Regions from separate parts of the Methylobacterium radiodurans genome, predicted to be linked through region 1. Evidence: predicted binding sites of a transcription regulator. Region 1 holds the regulator's gene; each other region holds the start of a gene.

Region 1 (7,761 bases):
CGCCGCGGGCCACGGCTTCCGCGGCGCGCTCGGGGCCGGCGAGGCCGTGCGGATCTTCACCGGTGCTCCCGTGCCGGAGGAGGCGGACGCGATCCTGATCCAGGAGAACGCCGAGGCCCAGGATGACCGGGTGCGCGTGCTGGAGCCGGTCGTGCCCGACCGCTTCGTCCGCCGCGCCGGGCTCGACTTCTCGGCCGGCGACACGCTCCTGCGGGCGGGCGAGACCCTCGACGCGCGCCGCATCGCGCTCGCCGCCGCCGCCGGGCACCCGGTTCTCGGCATGCGGCGCCGTCCCCGCGTCGCGATCCTGGCGACCGGCGATGAGCTGGTCCTGCCGGGCGAGCCGCCGGCCTGGGACCAGATCGTCGCCTCGAACACCTTCGCGCTCTCCGCCCTCGTCGGAGAGGCCGGCGGCGAGGCGATCGACCTCGGCGTCGTGCGCGACGACCACGCCGCCCTTGAGGACGCCTTCCGGCGCGCGCGCGAGGCCCGGGCCGACCTCCTGGTGACGCTCGGCGGCGCCTCGGTCGGCGACCACGACCTCGTCCAGGCGGCGCTGGCCAGGGAGGGCCTGGAACTCGGCTTCTGGCGCGTGGCGCTCCGCCCCGGCAAGCCGCTGATGCACGGCCGGCTCGGGCCCATGCTGGTGATCGGGCTGCCCGGCAACCCGGTCTCCTCGATCGTCTGCGGGCTGCTCTTCGTCCTGCCGGCGGTCCGCGCCCTGCTCGGCGACCCGCGTGCGGGCGAGGACCGCAGCGAGCCGGCGACCCTCGGCCGCGACCTCGAGGCCAATGACGGCCGCCAGGACTACATGCGGGCGACCCTGCGCACCGCGTCCGACCGCCTGCCGGAGGCGACGCCGGAGCGGCGCCAGGATTCCTCGATGCTCGCGGTGCTCGGCCAGGCCGAGGCCCTGCTGATCCGCGAGCCGCACGCCCCACCCGCGCGGGCGGGCGATCCCTGCCGCATCATACGTCTCGACCGCCGGCTGATCTGACGCGCGTGCGGGCGCTTTCGGAGCACCCGCTTGCGGAACACTTGCGGAACGTTTAACGTGTTCGTGGTTTGTTTCCGAAGCCGCGATTCTGCCTGTCCCGAATGCGAGTGCCGCCCGATGCTGACGCGTAAACAGCTGGATCTCCTGCGCTTCATCCAGCAGCGGATGCGCGAGAGCGGCGTGCCGCCCTCCTTCGACGAGATGAAGGACGCGCTCGACCTCAAGTCGAAGTCGGGCATCCACCGGCTGATCACGGCCCTGGAGGAGCGCGGCTTCCTGCGCCGCCTGCCGAACCGGGCGCGCGCCATCGAGGTGATCCGCCTGCCCGAGAGCCTCGGACCGGCGACCGCCGCCGCCGCGCCCGAGCCGCGCCGCTTCACCCCGAGCGTGGTCGAGGGTGGCCGGGCCAAGGCGGTGCCGCCCCGGCCCACCACGACCCAGTTCACCGACGAGCAGGGCCGCGCCGTCTCGATCCCGGTCATGGGCCGGATCGCCGCCGGTACGCCGATCTCGGCGATCCAGAACCAGAGCTCGGCCATCACCCTGTCGCCGGACTTCCTGGCGGGCGGCGAGCACTACGCCCTGGAGGTGCGCGGCGACTCGATGGTCGAGGCCGGCATCCTCGACGGCGACCTCGTGGTGATCCGCAAGCAGGACACGGCCAACACCGGCGACATCATCGTGGCGCTGATCGACGACGAGGAGGCGACGCTCAAGCGGCTGCGCAAGCGCGGCTCATCGATCGCGCTTGAGGCCGCCAACCCGGCCTACGAGACCCGCGTGCTCGGCCCCGACCGGGTGCAGATCCAGGGCCGGCTGGTCAGCCTCGTGCGCCGCTACTGACCGGCGCTACGGCTCGGAATCGTCCGGCACACCGGGCGGCTCGTCCCGGGAAGGCTCCGCGGCTGCCGGCTGCGGAGCCTTCTCTGTTTGCGGCGGCGGTCGGGCGACCGGCGACCAGGGCGCGGACCGGGCGGGATCCCGGGCGTGAAGGAGGACGAGCGTACCGTCCGGCATCACCCGCAGCGCAGTCGCCCCGTACCGGGTGAGATAGGCCCGATCGATCACGACAGTGGCGGCACATCCGGGCGGCGCGCCGAGCCCCGTGACGATCACCGCGGCGCGGGCGCAATCCTCGGCGAAGGCGCGCCGGTCGCGCACGAGGGCGACCGCCCGCCCGTCCGCGAGGTGACCGACGCAGCCGAGCCGGTCGCAGGTGCCGCCGCCCAGATCCGCGGGTTTGCGCCCGTCACCGTCCGCCTTCAGCCACTGCTCCAGCACGAAGCCCGAGGGGCGCCCGAGGGTGATCAGCCGACCGTCCGCGCCGCGCAGAGCCGCCCCGCCGCCCTGCCGGTCGACGTAGAGGTCGTGGCGCTCCGGCGCGGCGGCGAGCGCGAGCCCGCAGGCGCCCGGCAGGAGCGCGAGCCAGCGCAGGCCCGAGGCCGGCAGCGTCGCCAGCAGAAGCGCGGCGGCGAAGAGCCCGAGCGCCGCGCTGCCGAAGGCCGGCACGACGAGCGTTGCGCCGCCGAATCCCTCGATCCACCCGGAGATCGCCAGCATCCCCCGCACCGCCTGCCCCATCAGCCACCAGACCGGCAGGTCGAGGGCGAAGGGGTAGGCCAGGATGCCGAGCACGGCCGCCGGCATCACCGCGAGCGAGACCAGCGGCAGGGTCAGCGCGTTGCCGAGGAGCCCGAAGGGCTGCACGGTCTGGAAATGGTAGGTCGCGAAGGGGGCTGTGGCGATCTGGGCCACCAGGGTCGTGGCGAGCGTGCCGACCACCGCGGCGAGCACCGCGCCGTAGAGCCGACCGATCCGCCCCGCCCCCTCCTGCCGGAACAGCCCGCCGCCGACGAGCCGCGCGCAGGCGATCAGCCCGGCCACCGCCCCGAACGACATCTGGAAGCTCGGGCCGAGGAGCGCCTCGGGCTCGCGGGCGAGCGCGACGAGGGCCGCCAGCGCGAGGTTGCGCATCGAGAGCGCCGGGCGGTCCACGAGGATCGCGCCCAGCATGATCAGCGTCATCACGAGCGCGCGCTCGGCCGCGACGTCCCAGCCGGAGAAGACGCAGTAGGCGGTGACGCCGAGCATCGCGACGGCCGCCGCGATCTTCTTGATCGGCCAGAACAGGGCGAGGTGCGGCACCAGCGCCAGTCCCGCCCGGATCAGCCAGAACACCACGCCCGCCGCCAGCACCATGTGGAGACCGGAGATCGAGACGACGTGGTAGATCCCCGCCGCCCGCAGGGTCTCGCTGGTGGCGGGCGCGATCAGCCCGCGCTTGCCGGTGACGAGGGCGGCGGCGACCGCACCGGCCTGTCCGCCGGTCGCCTCGGCGATGCGCCGGGTGAGGGCATTGCGCGCCGCGTCCACGAGGGCGGTGAGACGCGCGGACAGGCCCGGCGCCTCGGCGGGTGAGCGCACCACGATCTTGCCGGTCAGTGAGCCCACCGCGCCGATGCCGCGAAACCATGCGTCGCGGGCGAAGTCGTAGCCGCCGGGCCGGGCGGCCTCCGGCGGAGGCAGCAGGCGCGCGGTCGCCTCGATCGCGTCGCCGGGCGTCACGGGCGGCGCCTTCTTGAACGACACCCGCACCCGCCGCGGGGTCTCCTCCGGGGTCAGCGCGCCGAAGCGGGTGACCCGGATCACCAGCCGGGCGCCCTCCTCGCGCTCCTCCAGGGATTCGACGAGGCCGGCGAGCGGCGCGATGGTGGTGCGGGCGAGGACCGGCCCCGCGACCCGCGAGACGCGCCAGGCCGCGGCCGCGAAGCCGAGGAGGGCCGCCGCCAACGCGAGCGCGAGAGCCAGGACGGCGGGCCGGGTGCCGAGCCGGGGTGTCAGCCCGAGGCAGAGGGCGGCCGCGCCGAGCGGCGCCGCGAGAGCGGGCGCGCCGTCCGCCAGACCGAAGAACAGGAGGATGCCGGCCCCGAAGGCGACGGCGAGCCAGGGGAACAGCCGCCGCTGCGCGGCCTCCGCGGCGAGGCAGCCGCCGACCCAGCCGCGGAGCGCCGGCAGGACGAGCCCGGGCGCGCGACGCAGCGGGACGCCGAGCACGAGGTTCCCGCCGCTTCCCCGCGCGCCGATCCGCTCCATGATCCGGGCCGTCCGTCAGCGCGTCGTGAACATTCACGCGGCGTCAACGCTTTCTTAACGCATCGGCGGGGCCATGCTACAGCCACTGCCGCCGCGCCCCACAGGGCCGGCCGCCCTATTCCCGTTCGCCCGCGAGCCCGCGCGTCTCCCAAGGCTCCGCGCGCCGCACCTGCACCCCGAGATCGATGTCGTCACCCGTCGTCACGCGCTTCGCGCCCTCGCCCACGGGCTACCTCCATATCGGGGGCGCCCGCACCGCGCTGTTCAACTGGCTCTACGCACGCCATCACGGCGGCCGGATGCTGCTGCGCATCGAGGACACCGACCGCGAGCGCTCGACCCAAGGGGCGATCGACGCGATCCTCGACGGGATGCGCTGGCTCGGTCTCGATTGGGACGGGGACGTGGTGTTCCAGTTCGCCCGCGCCGACCGGCACCGGGAGGTCGCCGAGAGCCTGCTCGCTGCCGGCAACGCCTATCGCTGCTACGCCACGGCCGAGGAACTCGCCCAGATGCGCGAGCAGGCCCGGGCCGCGGGCAAGCCCTCCCGCTACGACGGGCGCTGGCGCGACCGTGACCCGGCCGAGGCCCCGGCCGGCGCGCCCTACGTCATCCGGCTGCGCGCGCCCACCGAGGGCGAGACCGTGGTGGACGACGCGGTGCAGGGCCGCGTGACCTGGGCCAATCGCGACCTCGACGATCTCGTCCTGCTGCGCTCGGACGGCACGCCGACCTACATGCTGGCCGTGGTGGTGGACGACCACGACATGGGCGTCACCCAGATCATCCGCGGCGACGACCACCTCACCAACGCCGCCCGCCAGAGCCAGATCTATCGGGCGATGGGCTGGGACGTGCCGGCCATGGCTCATATCCCGCTGATCCACGGGGCGGACGGGGCGAAGCTCTCGAAGCGCCACGGGGCGCTCGGCGTCGATGCCTACCGCGACCTCGGATACCTGCCGAACGCGCTCCGCAACTACCTCGTGCGCCTCGGCTGGAGCCACGGCGACCAGGAGGTGTTCTCGACCGACGAGATGGTGGCGGCCTTCGACCTCAAGGCGGTCGGCCGCTCGGCCGCGCGCTTCGACTTCGCCAAGCTTGAGAACCTCAACGGCCTCTACATCCGCGGCACGGCCGATGCCGACCTGCTGGCCGCGATCGAGGCGATGCTGCCCCATGTCGGCCCGGCCCGCGGCCTCTCCGCTCCCCTGCCGGACGACCTGCGCGAGAAGCTGCTGGCGGCGATGCCGGGGCTGAAGGAGCGCGCCAAGACCCTGATCGAACTCCTCGACAGCGCCTACTACCTCTACGCGCCGCGTCCACTCGCCCTCGACGAGAAGGCCGCCGCGCTGCTCGTGCCCGAGGCCAGGGCGCGCCTCGCCGCGGTGCTGCCGCCGCTTGAGGCGCTGCCCGCGTGGGGAGCCGCCGAGACGGAGGCCGCCGTGCGCGCCTTCGCCGAGGGGGCCGGGGTGAAGCTCGGCCAGGTGGCGCAACCCTTGCGTGCAGCTCTCACCGGCCGCACCACCTCGCCGCCGCTCTTCGACGTGATGGCGGTGCTCGGGCGGGAGGAGAGCCTCGCGCGCCTGCGCGATCAGGCCGGGTGACTCCTGCGGGCTGCCGGGAATCGACCGTGCGGCCCGGATTTCGCTAGGCGTTCCGGGGCGGATGTCACCTGCCCCGTTGCTGGCGTCCGACCGATCCGCTAACCCGATGCACCTGTGAGCACCTGCAGCAAAATGCTTCCGGTGCCCCGAGTTCGGGCCAAGGCCTCGGGCCGCGGCACGTAGCCGGCAACGCACCCTCGTCAGGAGAGGTCGACGTCCCATGAGCGCATCCAGCAGCATTACGGTGGACGGGAAGCAGGTCGAGCTTCCGGTCAAGAAGGGGACCATCGGTCCGGACGTCGTCGACATCGGCAAGCTCTACGCCCAGACCGGTGCCTTCACCTTCGATCCGGGCTTCACCTCGACGGCCTCCTGCGAGTCGAAGATCACCTATATCGACGGTGACGAGGGCGTGCTGCTCTACCGCGGCTACCCGATCGAGCAGCTCGCCGAGAAGGGCGACTTCCTCGAGACCTGCTACCTGATGCTGTTCGGCGAATTGCCGACCGAAGCCCAGAAGGCCGATTTTGACTACCGGGTCACGCGCCACACCATGGTGCACGACCAGATGAACCGCTTCTTCTCCGGCTTCCGCCGCGACGCGCACCCGATGGCCGTGATGGTGGCCTGCGTGGGCGCGCTCTCGGCCTTCTACCACGACTCGACCGACATCTCGGACGAGCAGCAGCGGATGATCGCCTCGATCCGCATGATCGCCAAGATGCCGACGCTTGCGGCGATGGCCTACAAGTACTCGATCGGTCAGCCCTTCGTGTACCCGAAGAACGAGCTCGACTACACCTCGAACTTTCTGCGGATGTGCTTCGCAGTTCCGTGCGAGGAGTTCCAAGTCAACCCGGTCTTCTCGAAGGCGCTCGACCGGATCTTCATCCTGCACGCCGACCACGAGCAGAACGCCTCGACCTCGACGGTGCGTCTCGCGGGCTCGTCCGGCGCCAACCCCTTCGCCTGCATCGCGGCCGGCATCGCCTGCCTGTGGGGGCCGGCCCATGGCGGCGCCAACGAGGCGGCGCTGAAGATGCTGATGGAGATCGGCACGCCCGACCGGGTCGACGCCTACGTCGCCAAGGCCAAGGACAAGAACGATCCGTTCCGCCTGATGGGCTTCGGTCACCGGGTCTACAAGAACTACGATCCGCGCGCCCGCCTGATGCAGGCCACCACCCATCAAGTGCTGAAGGAACTCGGCAAGCAGGACGACCCGCTGCTCGAGGTCGCGGTGAAGCTCGAGGAGATCGCCCTCAAGGACGGGTACTTCATCGAGAAGAAGCTCTACCCGAACATCGATTTCTATTCGGGCATCACCCTGAAGGCGATGGGCTTCCCGACCGACATGTTCACGGTGCTGTTCGCCGTTGCCCGCACGGTCGGCTGGATCGCGCAGTGGGCCGAGATGATCGAGGATCCGTCCCAGAAGATCGGCCGGCCGCGTCAGCTCTATATCGGACCGGACCGGCGCGAATACGTGCCGCTGGAGCAGCGCGGCTGATCAGGGCCGCCACCATCGCACGCCCGTGAGAAGGGGCGGACGGCGCGGGCCGTCCGCCCCTTCTCCGTTCCGGACGCGGATCCTCACCGGCGCGGGAACGGTATGATGGTCGCTGAGGCGCGGACCATCCCGCTTCGGGGCGCCGTATCCGGTGCCGTCCTGCGGCGCTGGAGCGCCGCCGCGATCAGCCGCTTGGCCTTCGGCGAGAAGCGCCGCCTGCGCAGCCAGTTCGGTAGAAACGCCGCCCGCTGATCCATTACACGCCCCGCGTCGAACACACTTCCCGTGTGCGACGAGACGACATGATCCGGGGCAGAAAAAAAATGACTGTCCGTCCCAATCTTAGCGCAGAACGTCTCATCCTAGCCTGGGTGATGGCGTTGGGACCTCTGCTTGACCCGGCGCACGGACCGGTGGGCGACGCCGCGCACGTTCCAGCGGCGAAGATAGTTCTTCATCTTCGCGCAGAAACGGCGCAAGCAGACGTTTCCGTGAATACAGCAAAAGAGAACACGATTTTCTTGACGCAGCGCGAAGATCGACAATAGATTTTC
Region 2 (7,761 bases), 1.6 Mb from region 1:
CAGCTTCAGCCCGCCGTCCTTGCCGATCAGCACGGCGCGGAACGCCCGCTCCGGCAGGCCGAGGCGGCGCCGCAGCGCGGACGCCTCGGCACCCGTGCCGACCGCCTCGACCACCACGAGATCGCGCTCCCGCAGCCCGGCCCGGGCCGGCACGAGGGCCTCGCGCTGGGCCAGGAGGCCTGGGTCCCGCACATCTGGCGCGGCCACCACGAGGATCCGCGAATTTCCCCGGTAGACCGCGAGCGGATCGGGCGCGACCGATCCGTCTGAGCCGCCCGCGAGCGCGAGAGCGATTCCGAGGGTGAGAGCGAGGGGCCGCATGTCGGTCTCCGGTTTCCAATTCGTCGGACCGGGTCAACGCGCGAGCGCCGACAGTGCGCCGACGCACCGGTCCAGTTTGCTGTCCGGATTTGCCATGGGCGGCCCACGGCCCAGATTGATCAGACGGTCGGGATTTCGAGCCAGCAGGAGAAGCCGTCATGGCCGCCATGAACCGTCGCATCGTGCTCGCCTCGCGGCCGCACGGAGAGCCGACGCCCGCGCATTTCCGCCTGGAAGAGGCGCGGGTGCCGACGCCGCGGGAGGGCGAGGTGCTGCTGCGTACCCGCTGGCTCTCCCTCGACCCCTACATGCGCGGGCGCATGAGTGCCGCGAAGTCCTACGCCCAGCCGGTAACGATCGGCGAGCCGATGGTCGGCGGCACGGTGAGCGAGGTGGTGCAGTCCAACAATCCGGACTTCGCCGTGGGCGAGCTGGTCTCTGCCTATGCGGGCTGGCAGGACTACGCCGTCTCCGACGGGCGCGGCCTGCACCGGCTCCCGCCGGGCCTTCCGCCGACGACGGCGCTCGGCATCCTCGGCATGCCGGGCATGACCGCCTATACGGGCCTGCTCACCATCGGCCGTCCCAAGGCCGGCGAGACCGTGGTGGTCGCGGCCGCCGCCGGTCCGGTCGGATCGCTCGTCGGCCAGATCGCCCGCCTGAAAGGCGCGCGGGCCGTCGGCATCGCGGGCGGCCCCGACAAGTGCCGCTACCTGACGGACGAGCTCGGTTTCGACGCCGCGATCGATCACCGCGCCGACGATTTCGCCGACGCGCTCGCGGCCGCCTGCCCGAAGGGCGTCGACGTCTATTTCGAGAATGTCGGCGGCGCGGTCTTCGAGGCGGTCCTGCCGCTCCTGAACGACTTCGCCCGCGTGCCGGTCTGCGGGCTGGTCTCGGGCTACAACGCCACCGAGCTGCCGCCAGGGCCCGACCGGCTGCCGACGCTGATGCGCACAGTCCTGACCAAGCGGCTGCACCTGCAGGGCTTCATCGTCTGGGACTTCGCCGACCAGCAGGAAGCCTTCATCCGCGATGTCGGCGGCTGGCTCGCCGAGGGCCGCGTGAAGCACCGCGAGGACGTGGTGGAGGGCCTGGAGAAGGCGCCCGAGGCCTTCATCGGGATGCTGCGTGGCAAGAACTTCGGCAAGCTCGTCGTGCACGTCGCCTGAGCGACCCGCCCGTCCGTCCACGGACAACGGTCCCGGGAAGCTTGATGACATTCTCGAACAAAGATAGAACATATGCGAGCCCGCGCGGCATGTGTTTACCGGGAACAAGCGCCGCCGCCGCGTTGCGGCCGGCGCGTCCGGAAGCCATCAAGGACCGGCCCGGGCTCGTGAGACGTACGCCCAGTGAGATCGAACGGTAGGAGAGAGCGATGGCGGGCAGCGTGAACAAGGTGATCCTGGTGGGCAATCTCGGGCGCGACCCCGAGACGCGCCGGCTCGGATCGGGCGACCCGGTGGTGAACCTGCGGCTCGCCACCTCGGAAACCTGGAAGGACAAGGCCTCCGGCGAGCGCAAGGAGCGCACCGAGTGGCACTCGGTGGTGATCTACAACGAGAACCTCGCGCGCGTGGCCGAGCAGTACCTGCGCAAGGGCTCGAAGGTCTATATCGAGGGCTCGCTCCAGACCCGGAAGTGGACGGACAACTCGGGCGTCGAGAAGTACACGACCGAGGTGGTGCTCCAGCGCTTCCGCGGCGAGATGACGATCCTCGACGGGCGCGGCGGTGGCGGCGGCGACTTCGCGTCAGACGACGATGGCGGCAGCAGCGGGCAGGTCAGTCGCGGCGGCGATTACGGCGGCGGTCGCGCCCAGGGCGGTGAGCGTCGGCCGGCTCAGGCGAGCAGCAGCGGTGGCGGCGGCGGGCGCGGCAACTACGACCTCGACGACGATATCCCGTTCTAGAGCGCTCTCCGCCGAAGTGGACGCCGGTTCGGCTCAAGAGAGCGCGTCAAAACAAGGACTGAGAGCCGTTTCCGATTGCAACGTGATCGGGAACGGCTCTAGGCCGATCGCCCGGAACATCAATATTACCGGCCCGGGTCGCGAGATCCGGGCCTTTTCTTTGCATTCCGGTCTTCGGACCGCGCCGGTGCTCAGCCGCCGCCGATCCCGGTCGTCACTTTGCCGGTACCCTTGCAATCGGGGCAGGCCGCATCGTCGATCCGGCCGCTGCCGCCGCAGTGCCGGCACAGGTTCTCCCCCGTTCCCGGCACCCCGGCCGGTGCCTCGTCGCCCGGCTTCGAAACGTTTGTCGCAGAGTCTGGATCAGGCATCGCTTCCTCCTGTCCTCGGGAAGAAGCCTGGATGCGCGAACCCTGTTCCTCACCAGATACGCGATCCCGGGAGACCTGGAACCGCGTTGTGCCGCGCCCCGTTCCCGCCGTGGGAAACCGGACTGGGGCGAGGGGCAGGATGATTGATCTCAACACAGCCACGGCCGAGGAGCTGGACCGCCTCCCGGCTCTCAGAGGCCACGGTTTCGAGATCGTGCGCTACCGCGAGGAGCGCGGCCGATTCACCAGCTTGCGGCAGCTCGACGAGGTTCCGGGTCTCGCCGGTAAGACGGATGGGGTGTCCGGCGCGCTCACCGTCGAAGCTCCGGAGCAGGGCGGCTGATCGGCCTCAGTCCGCGGGCGATGGCTCGGAATGGGAGGAAACCGAGCCCGCCGGCGTTGATGACAGGCTCGCTCGCGAGATGCGGGGTGAACCTATCGGGCCTCGCACCGTTCTCGTCCTGTCGAGCCGCTTCGAAACGGGGGAACCGGGGAATGATTCGTGGCATGGCCAGGGTCGTCGTATTGACCGTTCTCGCCCTGGGCGCGTCGCTTCCCGCCTCCGCCGCGGAGACGGGGCAGCCCGCGCGGGCGGACTCACCGGCCCAGCCCTTCATCACGGGCCCCATCCCGGGCGCGATCCGGGCCTCCAAGGTCATCGGCCTGCCCGTGGTCGGGGGGGACCATGTGCGTGTTGGCAAGATCGAGGATGTGCTGCTCGACGGGAGCGGGCGCGTGCAGGCGGCCGTCATCGGGGTCGGAGGCTTCTTGGGCCTGGGCGAGAAATCGGTCGCCGTGCCGTTCGACCAACTGGCCTGGAACTTCGGCGACGTCCCGCTCACGAGCGGTCCGAACTCGATCGTGACCGTCGACGCGGCGCCCGACGCGCGGGCGGCTGCCAAGGCTGGTCCGGAGACCATGCCGGGCGTCGATACGAGCCGGGACGTGCTCGCCGCGGTGCAGAACCAGCACAGCGACCGCGTCACCGACGCGACCGGCTCCGTGGAGCCACGGAAGCAGAACGATGCACCCGCGACGATCCTCGTGGGCGACAAGCTCTGGCACGCCGAGATTCGCCTGACCAAGGCACAGCTCCTGGAAGCTCCGGCTTTCCGGTTCGACGCGCCCCGGCCTTGAACCTGTTTCGCGCGAGCCGCCCGGCGGCCACGTCTTGTAGAGAGGACGCCATGCGGGACGCCGCCGTCGCCGGCCTGATCTGGATCGCCAGCCTGCGGGCAGCCCTGGCTCAGCAGACCAACCCAGCGCCGCCGATCTCCGAAACTGGCCCGGCCGGGTCGAGTTCGGGCGCGGCGACCGCAGCGGCGACCGACTTCAACTGGGTCTGGCTCAGCCTCGTCGTAGCTTTGGTCGTCATGGCGCTCTGGTACGTCGCGCGGCGGCGCCAGTCCGGCCCGCCGCGCTGACAGGGTTCAGCGCGTACCGGGTGCGCCGGAAGCAGGACGTATAGGTGCTCGCCGCCGATCTCGTAGCCGGCAACGGCACGCTGGCCCGCGGGCGAAACCAGCCAGTCGATGAAGGCCCGGCCGTTCCACATCTTCACCGTCGTGTGCCGCTCGGGGTTCACCAGCGTCACGCAGTAGGGGTTGAACAGGCGCGGATTGCCTTGGATCAAGATGGCCAGGTCGCCGCGATTCTTGAAGGCGAGCTACGTCCCGGCGGCGAGGATGTAGGCACCCAGCGTCGACGCCGTGTCGAGCGCCGGGCCCATGCCCTGGCCGACATCCCGGTATCGGTCGCCGCGCACCGCCGCGAGCTTGACGCCGGCCTCCTCCCAGCGGCGCAATTCGGCGCCTCGCGCACGCCGATCCCGCGGATGCCGGGCTGGTCCAAGGTAGGGCCGACGAGCACGAAGTCCTTGCGCATCACGTCCTGACGCGCCTTGGCGAGGCCTTCGGCCATGAAGGCTTCCTCTGCGGGCCGTTCGTGGACTGATCAGGGGAGCGGCGCTTATCCATAGGCCCGGGCAGCGTGACCGCGCAGGAGGGCGGCGGCGGCATTTACCACCACGACGAGGCTCATCAGCACGAGGCCGAGCGCGAGAGCGAGGCTTAGATCGCCCTTCTGGGTCTCCAGGGAGATCGCGGTGGTCATTGTGCGCGTGTGCCCGTCGATGTTGCCGCCGACGACCAGGACGGCGCCGATCTCGGAGATCGCCCGGCCGAAGGCTGCAAGCGCCGCCGTCACCAGCGAGAACCGAACGTCGTAGATCAGGATGCCGGCTCGCAGGGGCGCGGAGAGGCCGAGCGAGCGCAGCTGCTCGCCGAGATGAACCTGGGCGTCGGCCACCACTTGGCGGGTCAGCGCGGCGACGAGCGGCGTGGCGAGAGTCGCCTGTGCGGCGATCATCGCCGAGGGGGTGAAAAGGAGGCCGAGCGAACCGAGCGGCCCGGAGCGCGAAAGGACGAGGTAGAGGACGAGGCCGACGATGACCGGCGGCAGTCCCATGAAGGCGTTGAGCAGGCCGATGAGGACACCGCGGCCGGGGAAGGAGGCGACGGCGACGAGGGCGCCAAGTGGTATGCCGAGAAGAAGCCCGATCGACACCGCCGTCAGGCTGACGCGCAGCGACAGCCACGCGATCGCCAGAACGTCGCGGTCGAGGGTCCAGAGGCGGGCAAGGGTTTCCTGAAGGATCGCCACGGCCGGGCTTACCAGAGAAGCGCGTGCGGGTAGTAGGCGAGGCTCTCTCCCGGCGCGACTGCGGTTGCCTCGTCGGGCAGTTCAACGAGGCCGTCGCTCCCGGTCAGCGAGGTCAGCACGCCGGCACCGTCGCGGGCGAACTTGCGCGCCTCCAGTCCACCGTCGGCCGCGCGATCGAGGCAGACCCGCACAAACTCGCGCCGGCCCGCCTTCTTGCGGTACGCGAAGGCGGAGCGGACGGGCCAGGCCACCGGCTTCTCAGGCGCCGCGCCGCCGAGGCGGGCGAGGAGCGGGCGCACCACGAAGAGCAGGGTGACGTAGACGGCGACCGGGTTGCCCGGCAGGCCGACGAAGGGCGTGCCGTGAACGAGGCCCACCGCGACTGGGCGGCCCGGCTTGATCGCGAGGCGCCAGAGCATCAGCTGTCCGAGCGACTCGACGGCTCCCTTAACGTGGTCCTCCTCGCCGACCGAGACTCCGCCCGAGGTCAGGATCACGTCGTGGTCGCGCGCGGCCTCGGCGAGCCGGGCGGCCAGGCTCCCGGGCTCGTCGCGCAGGATGCCGAGATCGGTCACCGCGACGCCGAGGCGGGTCAGCAGGGCGGCGAGCAGCACCCGGTTCGAATCGTGGATAGACCCTGGCCGCAACGGCGAACCCGGCTCGGCGAGTTCGTCGCCGGTGGAGAACAGCCCGACCCGCAGGCGACGGCGCACCGCGAGTTCGGCGTGGCCGGTGGCCGCGGCGAGCGCGAGTTCGGCCGGGCGCAGGCGCCGGCCGGCCGGGATCGCGAGCGCGCCGCGGGCCAGATCCTCGCCGGCAGGGCGGGCGTTCGCGCCGGGCTTGAGCCCTGGCGGCAGGACGACCCGGTCGCCATCGAGGCGCACGTCCTCCTGCATGAAGACCGTGTCGGCGCCCGGCGGCATCGGGGCGCCGGTGAAGATGCGAACGGCGCCTACGATCGTTTGCGAGCCCGCCGCCGCGCCCGCCGCGAGCCGGCCGCTCACCGGCAGTACGGTCTCGCTGCCCTGCGCCAAGTCGACGTGCCTCACGGCGTAGCCGTCGACCGCCGAGTTGGCGAAGGGCGGCAGATCGTGGCGCGCGAGGACGTCCTCGGCAGCGATCCGCCCGTCCGCGGCGGCGAGGGGCAAGGTCTCGATCCCGGCGAGCACCGGCATGCGCTCGGCGATGAGGGCCGTGGCCTCCTCGATCCGCATCGGCCGGTTCCCGAAGGCGAAGCAGTCGTCCGTGACCTGTGCCATGGCTCAGGGGTGCTCCAGCCGGGTCAGGACCGCGTCCAGGGGCTCGGCGCGGTCGAGGACGAGATCGGCGATTCCCGCGATGTCGTCGAGATGCACCACGGGCCGGCCGGCATCCGGGAAAGGCCGGTCGCTCGCGATGCCGAAGATGCGGGGGTCTACCGGGTGCAGGGGCTCGCGGCCGTTCGCCGCCCGGAACACTTCGAGCTTCGGATGCGCCTCGCGCTTGAACCCCTCGACAATCGCGAGGCCCTCGGGCGTGAGGCGGCGGAGCAGGTCGGCGAGCCGCGCCTCCTCACCCTCCCCAACCTCGCGGATCTGGGCCCAGCGGCGCGCGGACGAGACGATGACCTCGCTGGCTCCGGCCTGCCGGTGGACGTGCGAATCCTTGCCGGGATGATCGACGTCGAAGGCGTGGTGGGCATGCTTCAGGGTCGCGACGCGCACGCCCCGCCCGACCAGCAGCGGGATGAGCCGGGCGAGCAGCGTGGTCTTGCCGGCACCGCTCCAACCCGCGAGCCCGATGACGCGCAGGCCGCTCATGGTGCACGCCCCGCCGAGCGCTCCGCCGGGACGAAGCCGAGGCCGCGGAGCGCCGCTTCCGCCTCCGGCGTGCCGAGGAGGTCGAGGAAGGCGGCGAGTGCCGGGTTCCGCTCGGCGCCCTCGCGGCAGGCGAGATCGTAATGCTCCTCGGTGAGCGGCAGGAAGCCGAGCCCGTAGGCCTCCGCGACGCTCGCGATCGCGACGCCCCAATCGGCCCGGCCCTGCGCGACGGCCGCCGCCACGGCGTTGTGCGAGCGCGGCTGGTTCCAGAACCCGGCGGGACGGGTGCCGTCGAGGAGTCCGTCCACGAGAAGGCGGGTGCCCGAGCCCGCGTTGCGGTTGACCATCACGGCTTGCCGATCGGCGAGGGCCGCGGCCACCGCCCCGGCCGCGTCGCGGCCCGCGAAGCGCGCGTCCCCGGCACGGAAGACCACGCCCTGCAGCCGACGCCATCCGGGGATGAGCACCATGCCGGGATCGAGGAAGGGCGCGTTGTAGCGCCCGCTCGCAGGATCGAAGAGGTGCATGGCGGCGAGGTCGCACTCGCCCCGGCGCAGGGCGGCGAGACCGCCCGCCGAGCCGACCCACATGGTGCGGGCGCGGTAGCCGCGCTCGGAGAGCAGCCCCACGACGCGGTCGAGCCCGACGCAGTGGCTGCCGACGACCGTGAGGTCCGGGGGGCGCACGCCCGCGC
Region 3 (7,761 bases), 540 kb from region 1:
GCAGGAACAGACGATCATGCGATCCGCGAACCCTGGCTTGGTTCTCGGCCGGCCGGAAGCCGTTCGGCCGTCCTTCGATCCGGAGCCCTCCGGCGGGCCCCTGCATAGCGCGACAGATTAGAACTCTTGAAAACTAGAGCGATTTCAACGCTTTAGCGCGGCGACACATGGCACCGCCCCGGGCGGCGGTCAAGGGTGCTCGTTTCACCCTCGCGCAATCGAATCGGCCGTCCCTGAAGCAACCGCCCTCGATCCGGCGCCTTTCCGGAGGGTGCGACGGACACGGTGACGCAGGCTCACCGCGCTGCCTCCGGCCGCCACGATCCCGTGGGAGAGGAAGGCCCGCGCTCCGTCCGGACAATGTCCGAGAGGCCGGCCGGTGCTCCCGGCATCCGGATGCGGACGGGTCCGATCGGCGCCCGTGGAGCGCGTCCGGTGGTCGGGTGCGGACAGGGACCGCCCTTCGTCATCCCGCAACGCAGCGAGAACGGGACGTGAGACTCCTGTTTCGACAAGGACTTAAAGCCGGCAACGGGTTTCGCCTCTCCCCGAATCCCTCTAGCCTTGCGCCATCCCCGCCTGTAAGGCCGCCCGGCGCGCTCACGCGCCGCCTCCTCGCGACCGCGCGGGGCAAATTCGGCGCAAGCCCGGACTGAAGGAGATTCCCAGGGATGGCAAAGACCGCAGCGGATGTCCTGAGGGAGATCAAGGACAACGACGTCAAGTACGTGGACTTCCGGTTCACGGATCCGCGGGGCAAGTGGCAGCACGTCACCTTCGACGTCTCGCTCGTCGACGACGAGATCTTCCAGGACGGCACCATGTTCGACGGCTCGTCGATCGCCGGCTGGAAGGCGATCAACGAATCCGACATGCTGCTGATGCCGGATCCGGCGACCGCCTGCATGGACCCGTTCTTCTCCGCCTCCACCATGTCGATCGTCTGCGACGTGCTGGAGCCGTCCAGCGGCCAGCCCTATTCCCGCGACCCGCGCTCGACCGCCAAGCTCGCCGAGGCGTATCTGCGCTCCACCGGCATCGGCGACACGATCTATGTCGGCCCCGAGGCCGAGTTCTTCGTCTTCGACGACGTGAAGTTCGGCGCCGACCCCTACCATACCGGCTTCCAGCTCGACTCGACCGAGCTTCCGACCAACGGCTTCACCGACTACGAGGGCGGCAACCTCGGCCACCGGGTGCAGACCAAGGGCGGCTACTTCCCGGTACCGCCTCAGGATTCGGCCCAGGACATGCGCGGCGAGATGCTGGCCGCCATGCAGTCGATGGGCGTGAAGGTCGAGAAGCACCACCACGAGGTGGCGAGCGCCCAGCACGAACTCGGCATGAAGTTCGACACGCTGACGCTGCTCGCCGACCACATGCAGATCTACAAGTACTGCATCCACAACGTGGCGCAGAGCTACGGCAAGACCGCGACCTTCATGCCCAAGCCCGTCTACGGCGACAACGGCTCCGGCATGCACGTGCACCAGTCGATCTGGAAGAACGGCAAGCCGCTCTTCGCGGGCGACAAGTACGCCGATCTCTCCCAGGAATGCCTCTGGTACATCGGCGGCATCATCAAGCACGCCAAGGCCTTGAACGCCTTCACCAACCCCTCGACCAACTCCTACAAGCGCCTTGTCCCGGGCTACGAGGCCCCGGTGCTGCTGGCCTACTCGGCCCGCAACCGCTCGGCCTCCTGCCGCATCCCGTGGACGACGAACCCGAAGGCCAAGCGCGTCGAGGTCCGCTTCCCCGACCCGATGGCGAACCCCTACCTCGCCTTCTCGGCGCTGCTGATGGCCGGCCTCGACGGCATCCTCAACAAGATCGATCCGGGTCCGGCGATGGACAAGGATCTGTACGACCTGCCCCCGCGCGAGCTGAAGCAGATCCCGACCGTGTGCGGCTCGCTCCGTGAGGCCCTCCAGAGCCTCGACAAGGACCGGGACTTCCTCAAGGCCGGCGGCGTGTTCTCGGACGACCAGATCGACTCGTTCATCGAGCTGAAGATGACCGAGGTGCTGCGCTACGAGATGACCCCCCACCCGATCGAGTTCGTGCAGTACTACTCGCTCTGAGCGGACGGGCCGGGCGGCGACGCCCGGCCTGTCAGGACGGAACGCGGCGCCGGGGCCCTGGAAGGGGCTCCGGCGTTTCGCGTTCCAAGGTCGGCATCGCGGCTTGGGCCGGCGGAAAGTCCTCGCCTAGGATCGGTGGCGCAGGCGCGGATCGGGCTGATCGCTGTGGGCCAGAGGACGAAGAAGCGGAACCGGACGAAGAAGCGGCTCGGCCGCCTGCCGCCGACCCCGGAATTCCGGTCTTTCGGCATGCGGTTCCATCAGGACACCGACCTTGAACACGACGGCCTGAGGGACGCCGCCCACTCTGCCCTGCGGAACTTCAAAGGTGAGGAACGCCGACGCCTGCGCGATTTCATCGGACAGGTCCTGCAGAGCGACCTGTCGCCGGACGAGCTGCGCAAGCTCTGGGGCCTGACCGGATCCGACGTGATCTTCTTCGAAGCGAAGGAGTTTCTCGCTTTCCTGGCCTTCGTGCACGATCAGCTGCGCAAGGGGCTGTAACCGCGAAGGACCCGCATGCTCACCCTCGACCACCTCGCTGTCGTCGCCCCCACCCTCGCGGAAGGAATCGCCCATGTCCGCGAGAGCCTCGAGCTCGACATTCCCGAGGGCGGGCGCCACCGCGAGATGGGCACGCGCAACCACCTGCTGCGCCTCGGCGAGGCGCTCTTCCTCGAAGTGATCGCGGTCGATCCCAAGGCGCCCCATCCCGGCCGCCCGCGCTGGTTCGGCCTCGACGATGCGGGCGGGGTGCGGGCCGATTGGGAGGCCGGACGGCGCCTGCGGGCCTTCGTGGCGCGCACGGACGACCTCGACGGCGCGGTGGCTCAGCGGCCCGGCCTGTTCGGCCGCCCGGCCCGCATGACGCGCGGCGCGCTCGCTTGGCGTTTCGGCGTGCGCGACGACGGCGCGCTGCCGCTCGACGGCCTCGCGCCCTGCCTGATGGCGTGGGGTCCGGAGGGCAATCCGGCCCGCGCCATGCCGAATCTCGGCGCGCGGCTCCTCGCCTTCCGGCTCGACCATCCCGACCCGGAGGCGGCTGCCGCCCTCTACCGGGAGATCGGCCTCATCGACTCGCCGGAGATTCGCGAAGGTCCCGTATTCCGCTACACGGCGGAGATCGAGACGCCGTCGGGCCCGCGCACGCTGGCCTGAGCCGCCCGCGAGGAGACACGGTTTGAACGCCACCCAACTCACGCATCACGACCTCGACGGCTACGGCGCCTCGACGGTCGTCGGCCGGTTCCGCGACGTGCGGCGGGTGGTGCACATCCCGCGCTACTCGGATGTTGGGCCGGTGGTCGAGACCGAGCTGAAGCGGCTGGAGCGCACGAAGGCGCCCGAGCTGCTGATCCTCACCGATCTGGGCCTGGAGGAGGTCGCCGTCACCTTCATCCGCCGCTTCGCGCAGATGAACCTGAAGCGCGAGGCCGAGCGGCGCCATCGCCTCGTGGTGCTCGACCACCACGCCTCCTCGATCGACCAGCTGCGCGCCCAGAAGCTGGAGCCGCAGGACGATCCCGAGCGGCCCGCCCTGAAGCGCTTCGATGCCGGCGACCCGGACACCGTCGTGCTGATCGACACGGAGCGCTGCGCCACCCGGATGGCCTACGAGCAGCGCGCGCTCTACGCGCCGGAGGCCGGCGAGGGCGACGCCGACCTCGCGAGCCTCGTCGCGGCGGTCGACGCCCTCGATCTCTGGCGCAAGGACCGACCGGAGTTTCTGGGCGGCCTCGCCCTCGACGAGGCCTTCTGGGACAACGTCTCGACCCTGATCCCGGTGGGCCATCCCTGGCACGACCGCTTCCTGAGCGGCCTGCTCCTGGCGCTCGCCGCGCTGCTGCGCGAGGGTCTCAGCCCGGCCGAGATCGAGGCCCGGCTGGGTGCCGTGCGCCTCCGCCTCGTCGACGACCTGATGGCGGGCGATCCCGACGACGACGCGGCCCTCACCACCCGCATGCGCGTCGCCCGCGCGCTCGCCCGCTCGGAGGAGCTGTTCCGGCCGCTCTCGGACGGCACGCTGCTCTCCTTCGGGCTCGATTCGGGCGCCTTCCAGCGCATCTCCGACCTGATCATGGAGGCCGGCCGGGCCCGCCGCGTCGTCAACGTGCAGCGGGTCGGCACGCTCTCCTTCCGCTCGAACAACGAGACGGCGCTCGACGGCGCGCGCAAGTTCCGCGGCGGCGGCCACCGGGACGCGGCCGGCGGCCGGCTCCAGAGCGGGGCGGCCTTCTCGCTCGCCGACGCGCTGGCGCAGGTCGAGCCTGTGCTGAACCCGCCCGCGCCCGATCCCGATGCCAGCCCCTTCGCGGCGCTTCGCGCCCTGAAGGGCTGACACGGCCTTGCGGAGCGGGTCGGGTCGAGGCGCCCCTAGCGCCGCGGCGCGCCCACGACGCCGCTCGGCGGGGCCGGCGGCTGTGCCGTCTGGCTCCGCTGCATCTCCATGCGGGCGGCGTTGTTCTGGCTCGTGGTGCCGATCTGGTTGGACCGGCTGTTGCTCTGGTTGGTCAGCGCCTGGTTGGTCGAAGTCGGGTTCGACAGGACCTGGGCTGAGGCCGGTCCGGCGGCGAGCGCCAGGATGGCGGCGAGGGTGACGTGTGCGAGGCGCATGGCGATCCTCCTGTTGCCGTGATCGTATGCAGGAACGACGTGCGAGCACCCGCCGGGTTCCTGCGCAGGGCCCGCGACACGAGCCGGCACGGCCTGTCCGGGCCGGGCGCCGGCCCTCGACGCCGTTCGCGTTTTGGTCCAGGGAGGATCCCATGCAGAACCCTCCGCACGCCGCTTCCAGTGCCGCCGGGGCCGCCGGGTCCCAGGGTGCCGGCAGCTCGATCTCCGCCCGCGCAATGGGCGGGCTGCGCCCGGACGCGGCCGCCTACCTCGACGGGCTGAACCCGGAGCAGCGCCGCGCGGTCGAGACCACGGAGGGGCCGGTCCTGGTGCTGGCGGGCGCCGGTACCGGCAAGACCCGGGTTCTCACCACCCGCATCGCTCACCTGATCGCGACGGGGCGCGCCCGGCCCTACGACATCCTGGCGGTGACCTTCACCAACAAGGCCGCCCGGGAGATGAAGCACCGCATCGGCACCCTGATCGGGCCGGCGGGCGAGGGCATGCCCTGGCTCGGCACCTTCCATGCCATCGGCACCAAGATCCTGCGCCGCCACGCCGAGCTCGTCGGGCTGAAATCCGACTTCACCATCCTCGGCACCGACGACCAGCTCCGCCTGATGAAGCAGGTCATCCTCGACCAGAACGTGGACGAGAAGCGCTGGCCCGCCCGCGCCTTGAGCCACGCCATCGACGGCTGGAAGAACCGGGGCCTCGGGCCCGAGCAGGTCCCGGCGGGGGAGGGGCAGGCCTTCGCCTTCGGCAAGGGGGCCGCGCTCTACACCGCCTACCAGGCCCGGCTCGCGACGCTCAACGCCGTCGACTTCGGCGACCTGCTGCTGCTCTGCCTCAAGCTCTGGCGCGAGAATCCGGACATCCTGCAGAACTACCAGAGCCGCTTCCGCTACATCCTGGTGGACGAGTACCAGGACACCAACGTCGCCCAGTACCTCTGGCTGCGCCTGCTGGCGCAGGGACACCGCAACGTCGCCTGCGTGGGCGACGACGACCAGTCGATCTACGGCTGGCGCGGGGCCGAGGTCGACAACATCCTGCGCTTCGAGCACGACTTCCCGGGCGCCGTCGTGGTGCGGCTGGAGCGCAACTACCGCTCGACCGGGCACATCCTGGCCGCCGCCTCCGGGCTGATCGCCCGGAACGAGGGGCGGCTCGGCAAGACGCTGCGCACCGACGACGAGCCGGGCGAGCGCGTCACCGTGACGGGCGCCTGGGATTCGGAGGAGGAGGCGCGCCAGATCGCCGAGGCGATCGAGCGGCTGCAGGGGAAGAAGCACCCCCTCTCCGAGATCGCCGTGCTGGTGCGCATCTCCGCCCAGATGCGCGAGATCGAGGACCGCTTCGTCCAGCTCGGCCTGCCCTACCGGGTGGTCGGCGGCCCGCGCTTCTACGAGCGGGCCGAGATCCGCGACGCGCTGGCCTACCTGCGCGTCACCGCAAACTCGGCCGACGACCTCGCCTTCGAGCGCATCGTCAATACGCCCAAGCGCGGCCTGGGCGATGCCACGCTCCAGCAACTCCACGCCTATGCCCGCGCCGAGCGCGTGCCCTTGCTGCTCGCCGCCCGGCGCCTCTGCGAGACCGACGAACTGAAGCCCCGCGTGCGCTCGACCCTGCGCGCGTTGACCGAAAGCTTCTCCCGCTGGGCCCGCTCGGTCGAGAGCCAGCCCCATTCCGAGGTGGCGCAGACCATCCTGGAGGAATCCGGCTACACCGAGATGTGGCAGAAGGACCGCTCGGCGGACGCGGCCGGGCGCCTGGAGAACCTCAAGGAGTTCGTCCGCTCCATGGAGGAGTTCCCGGATCTCGCGGGCTTCCTGGAACACGTCTCGCTGGTGATGGAGGCCTCCGAGGCGGAAGGGGCCGAGCGCGTCTCGCTGATGACGCTCCACGCCGCCAAGGGCCTAGAGTTCGACACCGTGTTCCTGCCCGGCTGGGAGGACGGCCTGTTCCCGAATCAGCGGGCGCTCGACGAGAGCGGGCGGGCGGGGCTCGAGGAGGAGCGCCGCCTCGCCCATGTCGGCCTGACCCGGGCGCGCAAGCGCGCCAAGCTGTCATTCGCGGTCAACCGCCGCATCCACGGGCTGTGGTCCTCGACCATCCCCTCGCGCTTCATCGACGAGCTGCCCGAGGCCTCCGTCGACGTGGTCGAGGCTCCGGCGCATTTCTCGGCGGGCGCCTCCCGCTTCGACCGCAACCCGGCGCCCTTCGGCTCCTCCTACGGCACGCCCGGCTGGCAGCGGGCGCAGGCCGCGACCAACGGGCGCGGCTTCGGCGCCTCGTCCGGCCGAGGTTCCGGCGGTCCCCGCCAGATCGAGGGCGAACTGGTGGCGAAATCCACCGGCAGCGCCTCGGCCTTCCAGGGCGGCCAGCGGGTCTTCCACACCAAGTTCGGGCCCGGCACCGTCGCGGGGGTCGACGGCAACAAGCTGACCGTTGACTTCGACAAGGCCGGCCGGAAGATGGTGCTCGACAGCTTCCTCCAGCCGGGGTGAGCTGTCCCGCCGGCTCAAGCCCGGACTTTTCAGGGCGGCAGGACCGGCCGGAATCGCCTCGCGGCGAGTCAGGATCGAGGGCGTGACGGATGCCGTGTCATCCTGTGTCCACCCCGCGGCGCGGCAGCGCCTGATCCGGCACCGCCCTCAAGATCGTCTCCGAATTGCAACAGCTACTCCCAAGCTCGCGCACGCGCGCTGGCTTGGTGCGGCCGTTGCTTGCCTGAGACGTGCCGGTTTGCACAGGCATCTGCGGCCGCGATGGAACCCGTGAACACGGTCCACCATTGAGGTGCAAAGGGCGAAACAGGTCTGAATAAAAGGTTTTCGACGACGGCGCAGTGACAGTTCCAGATTGGCAAGTCCAGGTGGAGTGTTGATCGATGAAAAGACGGCGCGCACGACTTGAGCTGGTGGAAGATCGCGGTGCCCGGGTGCACCGGACCCGGTTCGACGAGGAACGTTGTTTAAGCCCGATTCAACCCCTGACCGACAGACAAGGCGAATATCTCGACGCCCTCGCCAGGCACGCGCAAGTCATCGTCCTGGGG
Region 4 (7,761 bases), 2.7 Mb from region 1:
CCGTGCGGTCGGTGAAGGGGCCGTAGCGCTCGAGATCGAGGGCGAGGATCCGCATTGCTCGGCAGCCCTCAGCAGCTACGGCCGCCGAGCCGGCCGAGCACCAGCGCCTCGGCCTCGGCGCAGAGCGCGTCGAGTTCGGCGGCGAGGTCGGCCTCCTCGGGCGCCAGCGTCGCGGGCATCTTCGCGGCGATCTCGGCGAGCGCGGCCCGGGCGCGCGCGCGGAAATCCGGGTCGCGGTCGATCTCGGCGAGCAGGCCCGCCGGGTCGATCGCGGCGGCAAGGCCCGCCGGGGCGGGGAGGGCGGAGCGGGGCCGGCGCGTCTCGATCTTCAGGCGCTCCAGCCAGATGTCCTCGTGCACCCGGTGGGCCGCGGCCTGGATCTCGGCGGCCAGCCCGTCGCGGTCGGCGGCGAGCCGGTCGTGGGCCGGCGTCTCGCCGGAGAGGTGGATCCGCACAGCGGCGAGGCGCCCGGCCGTCTCGGCCGCGAGCGGGCGGAGCGCCGCCTCGACCCGGGCGACGGCCTCGCGCTCGTCGGCGGCCTCGGCGAGATCGATCGCGAGCCGGTGGAAGCGGGCGCGGTCGACGATGATCCGCTCGAGAGCCGCGACGCGCCCGTCCTCGACCGTCACCGACACGGCGCCCTTCGGGCCGCACTCGCGGATGCTCCGGCCCTGGAGGTTGCCGGGGAAGACGATCCACGGGTCGCGGGCGAGTTCCGCATACTCGTGGATGTGGCCGAGCGCCCAGTAGCCGTAGGCCTTGCCCGCCAGATCCGCGACGGAGCAGGGCGCGTAGGTCTCGTGCGCGGCGTGGCCGGTGCAGGAGGTGTGCAGCAAGCCGATGTTGAACCAGCCCGGCACGGCGGCCGGGTAGGTGAGGGCGTAGTTCTCCGGCACGGCCCGGTTCGGGAAGGAGCGGCCGTGGATCGCGACCTTCAGGTGGTCGAGCCGGGCCGTGTCGGCGCGGGTCGGCGGAAAGGTGTGGACGGACGGAGGCAGGCTGATCGCCCGGGTGATCACGCTCTCGGCGTCGTGGTTGCCGCGCACGAGGAAGACCGGGATGCCGGCCCGGTCGAGGCGGGCGACCTGGCGGGCGAAGAACAGCCCGATCGTGTTGTCGGCCCAGTCGCCGTCGTAGACGTCGCCCGCGATCACCAGGAAGGCCGCCTCCCGCGCGATCACCTGCGAGACAAGGTCCTCGAAGGCCTGCCGCCCGGCCGCGGCGAGGCGCCGGGCGATCTCGGGATCGCGCGCAGCGAGACCGCTGAGCGGGCTGCCGAGATGCAGGTCGGCGGCGTGGATGAAGGTGAACCGGCTCATGCCCGGGTTGGCTGCCCGCGTTGTCGATACGTCCCGGGCGCGCCCGAGGCCGGCGGGGTGCCCGCTGGCGGGGGCGGCTGTCAACGGGCGAGCCGGCGGGAGGCCCGGCCCGAGAAGGGATGGGCGGAGTCCCTCACATCCGGGCGGTGATCGTCGCCAGCACGGTGAGCGGCGCGCCCGGCAGGTTGTTGAATTGGTTGAACGGCTGCTCGACGTAGCGCGCGTCCGTGAGGTTCCGGGCGTTGATCGCGAAGCGGTAGCGCTCGAAATCGTAGAACAACGCCGCGTCGAGGCGCGTGTAGGCGCCCACCGTGAAGCTGTTGTTGAGGTCGCCGAAACGGTTGCCCACGTGGGTGACGCCCGCGCCGACGCCGAGGCCGCGCCAGGGGCCGTCCTGGATCTGGTAGGTCGACCAGATGCTGGCGCTGAATTCCGGGGCGCCGATCAGCCGGTTGCCGATCGCGAAGGTGGTGTCCCGCGTGATCCGGGTGTCGAGGAAGCCGAGGCCGCCGATGATCTTCCAGCCCGGCAGGATCTCGCCCGCGATATCGAGCTCGACGCCCTCCGCGCGCTGCGCGCCGGTGATCACCGAGAAGCCGGTGTTGACGGGATCGGCCGCCGAGACGTTCTGGCGGTCGATCCGGAAGGCGGCGGCGCTCACGGTGAGGGTCGAGGGGATCAGGTCGTAGCGGGCGCCGACCTCGTACTGTACCCCGGTCTCGGGCGGCGGGTTCGTGGCGCCGAGCACGTTGTCCGTCTGCGGCTTGAACGAGGTCGTGTAGCTCGCGTAGAGCGTCAGGGGCTCGACCGGCCGGTAGACGAGGCCGACCCGTGGCGAGATCCCGAACAGCTCCTGGTCCGGCGGCGTCGCTTGCGTGGCGCTCGCCCGGCTGATGTAGAACTGGCTGCCGAAATCCGCCCGCGCCCCGACGAGGAGCTGCAGGCCGGCGCCGAGATCGATCTGGTCCTGCAGGTAGAAGCCGTACAGGGCGGTCCGCTGCTGGATGGCGTTCTGGAAGGTGAACGGGCCGTAGGTGCCCCGCGGCACCGGGTCGAAGAAGCTCGTGCCGCTGAAGGTCGACTGCACCGAGTACGCCTTGCGGAAGCCGTTGGTGTACTCGAACCCGGCCAGCACCGTGTTGCGCAGGCCCAGCACGTCGAACTTCGCCACCAGCTCGGACTGCGTGTCGATCGCCGCGAAGGTGGTGTCGGTGGCCGTGCTCCGGCGCGTGATCTGGGTGCCGGCGGCGTTTAGGCCGGTGGAGCGGACCGCGAAGGCGTCGAAGCCGCCGGACTGGACGTTGACGACCTGCCGCAGGGTGACGGCCGCGTTGAGGTCGTGCTCGGCCCTGAGCGTGACGAAGTTCGATTCGCCGTTGAAGCGGGAATTCGGGGTGCCGTAATAGCGGGCGACGTCGTCCCGCGGCACGCGCCCGTTCCGGGCGATCAGGCCCTCGTCGTACTGCGAATCCTGCCGCGTGACCTCGGCCAGGAACTCGACGCGGGTGTCGGGCGCGGGCGTCCAGGTGAAGGCCGGCGCCACGAAGTATCGGGTGTTGGTGCGCCCGTCTCCGAAGTTGCGGAAGGTCGGATCGTCCTGCGCAGCGAAGCTGACCCGTGCGGCGAGGCCCTCGGCGGCCGGAAGCGCGCTCGACACGGAGCCTTGGAGGCGGGCGAACCCGAAGCTGCCGCCCTGGAGCGTCAGGTCGCCGGAGGGCTCCAGCGTCGGCCGCCGGGTGACGATATTGACGAGGCCGCCGGGATCGCCGCGGCCGTAGAGGACTGAGGCCGGCCCCTTCAGCACCTCGATGCGCTCCACGTCGGCGAGGTCGCGCTGCGTGGTGTTGAAGGTGTTGGCCTGGCTCAAGAGCACGCCGTCGATGGCGTAGGTCTGGGTGCGGAAGCCGCGGATCAGGAAGGTGTCGGAGCGGCCCTGGATGGTGCCGCCCGGCTGCACGTTGCTGACGTTCTGGATCGCGTCGGCGAGCCGCACGTCCTGCTGGTCCACGAGCACCTCGCGGGGCACCACCTGGATCGATTGCGGCACGTCGCGCAGCGCCGTGTCGGTGCGTGTGGCGGTGGCCGAGCGGCCGGTCCGGTAGCCGGTGACCGGCCCGGTCGCGACCTCCCCGAGGCCCTGCCCGACCCCGGTGACGGACAACTCCGAGAGGACCACCTCCGAGACGACCGGCTGCGCCTGCGCCGCCGCGAGGCAGAGCGGCGCCACCCCGCCGAGGAGGATCGCGGCGCCCGCCCGCCCGCCCCTGCCCGTATCCGCCATCGTCCGCGCTCCCAGCCGTTGCCGGGAGCCGTGACGTCCCGTCCTCGGGCCGTTGAGCGCGGAGGGGCGGCCGGAGACAAGTGCGTGCCCGGGATTCAGTTTCGCGACTACTTCGTTTGGTCCACGGCGTATCGCAAAATCAACATGATAGACTTCGAATAATTATAAACCGCAGCCGAGTCGGTTGCATACTTGGTTGATTCACAACTCTTGGGCGATTTCCCAACGCTCCCCGGCAGCGCCGACCGCCGCTTCCACGGCGCCGCGCTGTCCCGCGCGCGGCTTCGGCCCGGCCCTGTGCGAGGCCGCCGGGATGGCCGACCAAGCCCCGCAAGCGGTGCGGCGCACCCTTGCGGAACAAGAACAAAACAGGTACACAACTCCTAGCCGCGGCGCGATTGCGAACGGCGCCCGACACCCGCATAAGGATGCCGCCGAGATGGCTCAGCCCGCCCTGAAAGTCGTGGATACGCCCAGCATGGACAAGGACAAGTCGAAGGCGATCGACGCCGCGCTGTCCCAGATCGAGCGCGCCTTCGGCAAGGGCTCGATCATGCGGCTCGGCAAGGCCCAGCAGGTCCAGGAGGTCGAGACCGTCTCGACGGGCTCGCTCGGCCTCGACATCGCGCTCGGCGTCGGCGGCCTGCCGCGGGGCCGCGTCATCGAGGTCTACGGTCCGGAATCCTCGGGCAAGACCACGCTCGCGCTCCACACCATCGCGGAGGCCCAGAAGAAGGGCGGCGTCTGCGCCTTCGTGGACGCGGAGCACGCCCTCGACCCGGTCTACGCGAGGAAGCTCGGCGTCAACCTCGACGACTTGCTGATCTCGCAGCCCGACACCGGCGAGCAGGCCCTGGAGATCACCGACACGCTGGTGCGCTCGGGCGCCATCGACGTGCTGGTGGTCGATTCGGTGGCGGCCCTCACCCCGCGGGCCGAGATCGAGGGCGAGATGGGCGAGAGCCAGCCCGGCCTCCAGGCCCGCCTGATGTCCCAGGCGCTGCGCAAGCTCACCGGCTCGATCTCGCGCTCGAAGTGCATGGTGATCTTCATCAACCAGATCCGGATGAAGATCGGCGTGATGTACGGCAGCCCCGAGACGACGACGGGCGGCAACGCGCTGAAGTTCTACGCATCCGTGCGCCTCGACATCCGCCGCGTCTCGACGCTCAAGGACCGCGACGAGGCCATCGGCAACCAAGTCCGCGTCAAGGTGGTCAAGAACAAGGTCGCGCCGCCCTTCAAGCAGGTCGAGTTCGACATCATGTTCGGCGAGGGCATCTCGAAGGTCGGCGAGCTGATCGACCTCGGCGTGAAGGCCGGCATCGTCGAGAAGTCGGGCGCGTGGTTCTCCCACAACAGCCAGCGCCTCGGCCAGGGTCGCGAGAACTCGAAGGGATTCTTGCGCGACAACCCCGAGATCGCGGGTAAGATCGAGGCAGCGATCCGCCAGAACTCCGGCCTCGTCGCCGAGAAGATCCTGGAGAACGCCACGCCCACCGCCGACGACCTCGACGAGGGCGAGGCCTGAGGCAGGCTTCCGCCAAAGCTTCGACCACGGTTCCGGCGAAGCCGGAACCGAAGAAGCCCGCCGGACCTCAAGGTCCGGCGGGCTTCTTCGTTGAACCGCCTGCGCCTTCAGACCCGGCTCAGGGGAAGGGCTTCACCGTCAGAACAGTCTTGCTGCCGATGTCGACGTGCCGGCCGGCGGCCTGGGCCGCGCCCCCGCGAGCAGGAGCCGGCCGACGCAGGATGCCACCAGGGTGCGCGCGACCATAGTTGCCCCGAGAGCGCCGCTTCCCGGCGCAAACCGAACCGGCGAGCAGATTCCCACGGCGGCTACCCGTACGGATCTCCGGAGAGGCGACGCTCAGTCGCAGACATTCACGTCCTCGACAGAGAATCGGCTCTGCATCGCGATCAGGCCCGGTGGCCGGCGGGCTCGAACAGGAAGTCATCGATGGAGGGGATCGTCACCGCCATGGCGCCGAAGGCGGGCTTCGTGAGCCGCCAGGGCCGGTCACCCTTGGCGCGGACCGATTCGGAGGGGCGGAGCCGCCGGCACGTGCCGTCCTCCAGAACCTCCTCGACGCCGAGGAAACCGTAGACCTGAAGCCGCGAGGCGGTGACCTTGGTCTCGCGGTCCTCGGCCGCCACCAGCAGGCTGCCGCCCGCGTAGACCGCGTCCATGAGGCTGCGCTGCTCGCTGCGGCGGCGGATCTGACCCTCGCGCACGCCGTCGCCAAGGACGGAAGCCGGCGTCTTCGCGGGGCGGCGGAACGGAACCACATTGTCGGACGCCGACGAAACGAGACCCATACGCATCACCCTGGCACGCTGAACGCATCCGGCGCGCCCATCCCGGCGCCCCGCGATCCGGACAATTCGCCGAGTCGCTTTAATCATTGGTGAGCGTTACCAAGCCGCGCCGTCCCAGAGCGGACGCTCCGCGCCGCGGACGCGCGCGGAAACCGGGCGTTAACGGACCACAGGGGCTAGAAATCACCGCTGCCCGCATTGACGAAGCCGTCCTTCGCGTCTAGAAGCGCGCCACTTCGGACGGCACAGGGCTGCCGCGGACGGAATTTACCGCTCCGCCATCGCGCCCAAAGGCTCCGGAGGCTCACATCGCCTGACGCTTCGTCAGATCCGTAGGTACGAGCGCGCCCGAACTGGTCGTGCTCCTCTGCCGAGAGCGCGCCAAGGGTTTCGCGACCCCTGGCGCATATTCGTTTTGCGACGTGATGGCCAAGGTTTTAGCCGCGGCCGCCACACCAAGCCCCGCGAGGGGCGTCACGACGGGACAGGATCGCCCGGCAGGCGATCCGCAGGAAGAGGGCAGAGAATGCCGACGATCAACCAGCTGATCGCGCAGCCGCGCAAGATCCAGCGGAGCCGCAACAAGGTGCCGGCGCTGAACGCCTGCCCGCAGAAGCGCGGCGTCTGCACCCGCGTCTACACCACGACCCCGAAGAAGCCGAACTCGGCTCTGCGTAAGGTCGCCAAGGTCCGCCTGACCAACGGCTTCGAGGTCATCGGCTACATCCCGGGCGAGGGCCACAACCTTCAGGAGCACTCCGTGGTCATGATCCGCGGCGGCCGCGTGAAGGACCTTCCGGGCGTGCGCTACCACATCCTGCGCGGCGTGCTCGACACCCAGGGCGTCAAGAACCGCAAGCAGCGCCGCTCGAAGTACGGCGCCAAGCGTCCGAAGTAATCTCTTCGGACCAAGGCCGATACGCTTTCCACGGCCCAGTAAGGATGCCGCCGCTCTCCGGAGAAAGGCGGCCTGCGCTGGGTGCTTAAGACCATATTTTTCGAAGGTACGAAAACATGTCCCGTCGTCACTCTGCCGAGAAGCGTGAGATCATCCCGGACCCGAAGTACGGTGACGTGGTCCTCACGAAGTTCATGAACTCGATCATGTACGAGGGCAAGAAGTCGACCGCTGAGCGGATCGTCTACGGCGCCTTCGACATCGTCGAGAACCGCGCCCGCGCGAACCCGATCGAGGTCTTCCGCGCCGCCCTCGACAACGTCGCCCCGGCGATCGAGGTCCGCTCCCGCCGCGTCGGCGGCGCAACCTATCAGGTCCCCGTCGAGGTGCGCACCGAGCGCCGCCAGGCGCTGGCGATCCGCTGGCTGATCCAGGCCGCCCGCTCGCGCAACGACCGCACCATGGTCGAGCGCCTCTCGGCCGAACTGCTGGACGCCGCCAACAACCGCGGCAACGCCGTGAAGAAGCGCGAGGACACCCACCGGATGGCCGAGGCCAACCGCGCCTTCTCGCACTACCGCTGGTAATTCCTTGAGGCGCACCCAAGGGGGTGCGCCTGTCCGCCCCTTTCCGGAGAGACCCCGATGCCCCGCACGCACGCGATCGAGGACTACCGCAACTTCGGCATCATGGCCCACATCGATGCCGGCAAGACCACGACGACCGAGCGGATCCTGTACTACACCGGCAAGTCCCATAAGATCGGCGAGGTCCATGAGGGCGCCGCCACGATGGACTGGATGGAGCAGGAGCAGGAGCGTGGCATCACGATCACCTCGGCTGCGACCACCTGCTTTTGGCGCGACAAGCGCCTGAACATCATCGACACCCCCGGCCACGTCGACTTCACCATTGAGGTGGAGCGCTCGCTCCGCGTGCTCGAC

The links. The regulator LexA, encoded in region 1, represses DNA repair genes until DNA is damaged. The targets are predictions, from matches to a motif close to TGTTCNNNNTGTGTTCNG.
Region 2: ssb (single-stranded DNA-binding protein) is a predicted target of LexA. The motif match lies at 1,547-1,564, and genes of this name have one in related genera.
Region 3: DK427_RS03170 (ATP-dependent helicase) is a predicted target of LexA. The motif match lies at 4,821-4,838, and genes of this name have one in related genera.
Region 4: recA (recombinase RecA) is a predicted target of LexA. The motif match lies at 3,960-3,977, and genes of this name have one in related genera.

Annotation. Positions count from the first base shown of each region.
Region 1 covers NZ_CP029551.1:1,265,218-1,272,978, reverse strand. The annotation lists gene DK427_RS05635 (molybdopterin molybdotransferase MoeA) at 1-997, shown strand, start outside; gene lexA (transcriptional repressor LexA) at 1,115-1,840, shown strand; gene DK427_RS05625 (ComEC/Rec2 family competence protein) at 1,847-4,090, opposite strand; gene gltX (glutamate--tRNA ligase) at 4,276-5,697, shown strand; gene gltA (citrate synthase) at 5,918-7,207, shown strand; gene DK427_RS26085 (hypothetical protein) at 7,310-7,459, shown strand.
Region 2 covers NZ_CP029551.1:5,208,563-5,216,323, reverse strand. The annotation lists gene DK427_RS24485 (DUF4174 domain-containing protein) at 1-321, opposite strand, end outside; gene DK427_RS24480 (NADP-dependent oxidoreductase) at 480-1,493, shown strand; gene ssb (single-stranded DNA-binding protein) at 1,703-2,236, shown strand; gene DK427_RS24470 (hypothetical protein) at 2,428-2,607, opposite strand; gene DK427_RS24465 (ComEA family DNA-binding protein) at 2,747-2,950, shown strand; gene DK427_RS24460 (PRC-barrel domain-containing protein) at 3,115-3,744, shown strand; gene DK427_RS27625 (hypothetical protein) at 3,795-4,031, shown strand; partial or broken gene DK427_RS24450 (substrate-binding domain-containing protein) at 4,038-4,557, opposite strand; gene DK427_RS24445 (ABC transporter permease) at 4,576-5,268, opposite strand; gene DK427_RS24440 (molybdopterin molybdotransferase MoeA) at 5,277-6,527, opposite strand; gene mobB (molybdopterin-guanine dinucleotide biosynthesis protein B) at 6,531-7,067, opposite strand; gene DK427_RS24430 (molybdopterin biosynthesis protein) at 7,064-7,761, opposite strand, start outside.
Region 3 covers NZ_CP029551.1:720,977-728,737, reverse strand. The annotation lists gene DK427_RS03200 ((2Fe-2S)-binding protein) at 1-18, opposite strand, end outside; gene glnA (type I glutamate--ammonia ligase) at 672-2,084, shown strand; gene DK427_RS03190 (hypothetical protein) at 2,220-2,588, shown strand; gene DK427_RS03185 (VOC family protein) at 2,604-3,242, shown strand; gene DK427_RS03180 (dimethylmenaquinone methyltransferase) at 3,265-4,422, shown strand; gene DK427_RS03175 (hypothetical protein) at 4,458-4,697, opposite strand; gene DK427_RS03170 (ATP-dependent helicase) at 4,850-7,210, shown strand; gene DK427_RS03165 (PhoH family protein) at 7,594-7,761, shown strand, end outside.
Region 4 covers NZ_CP029551.1:4,007,394-4,015,154, reverse strand. The annotation lists gene DK427_RS18875 (YhaN family protein) at 1-55, opposite strand, end outside; gene DK427_RS18870 (metallophosphoesterase family protein) at 69-1,319, opposite strand; gene DK427_RS18865 (TonB-dependent siderophore receptor) at 1,453-3,600, opposite strand; gene recA (recombinase RecA) at 4,040-5,131, shown strand; gene DK427_RS18855 (hypothetical protein) at 5,521-5,919, opposite strand; gene rpsL (30S ribosomal protein S12) at 6,446-6,817, shown strand; gene rpsG (30S ribosomal protein S7) at 6,934-7,404, shown strand; gene fusA (elongation factor G) at 7,462-7,761, shown strand, end outside.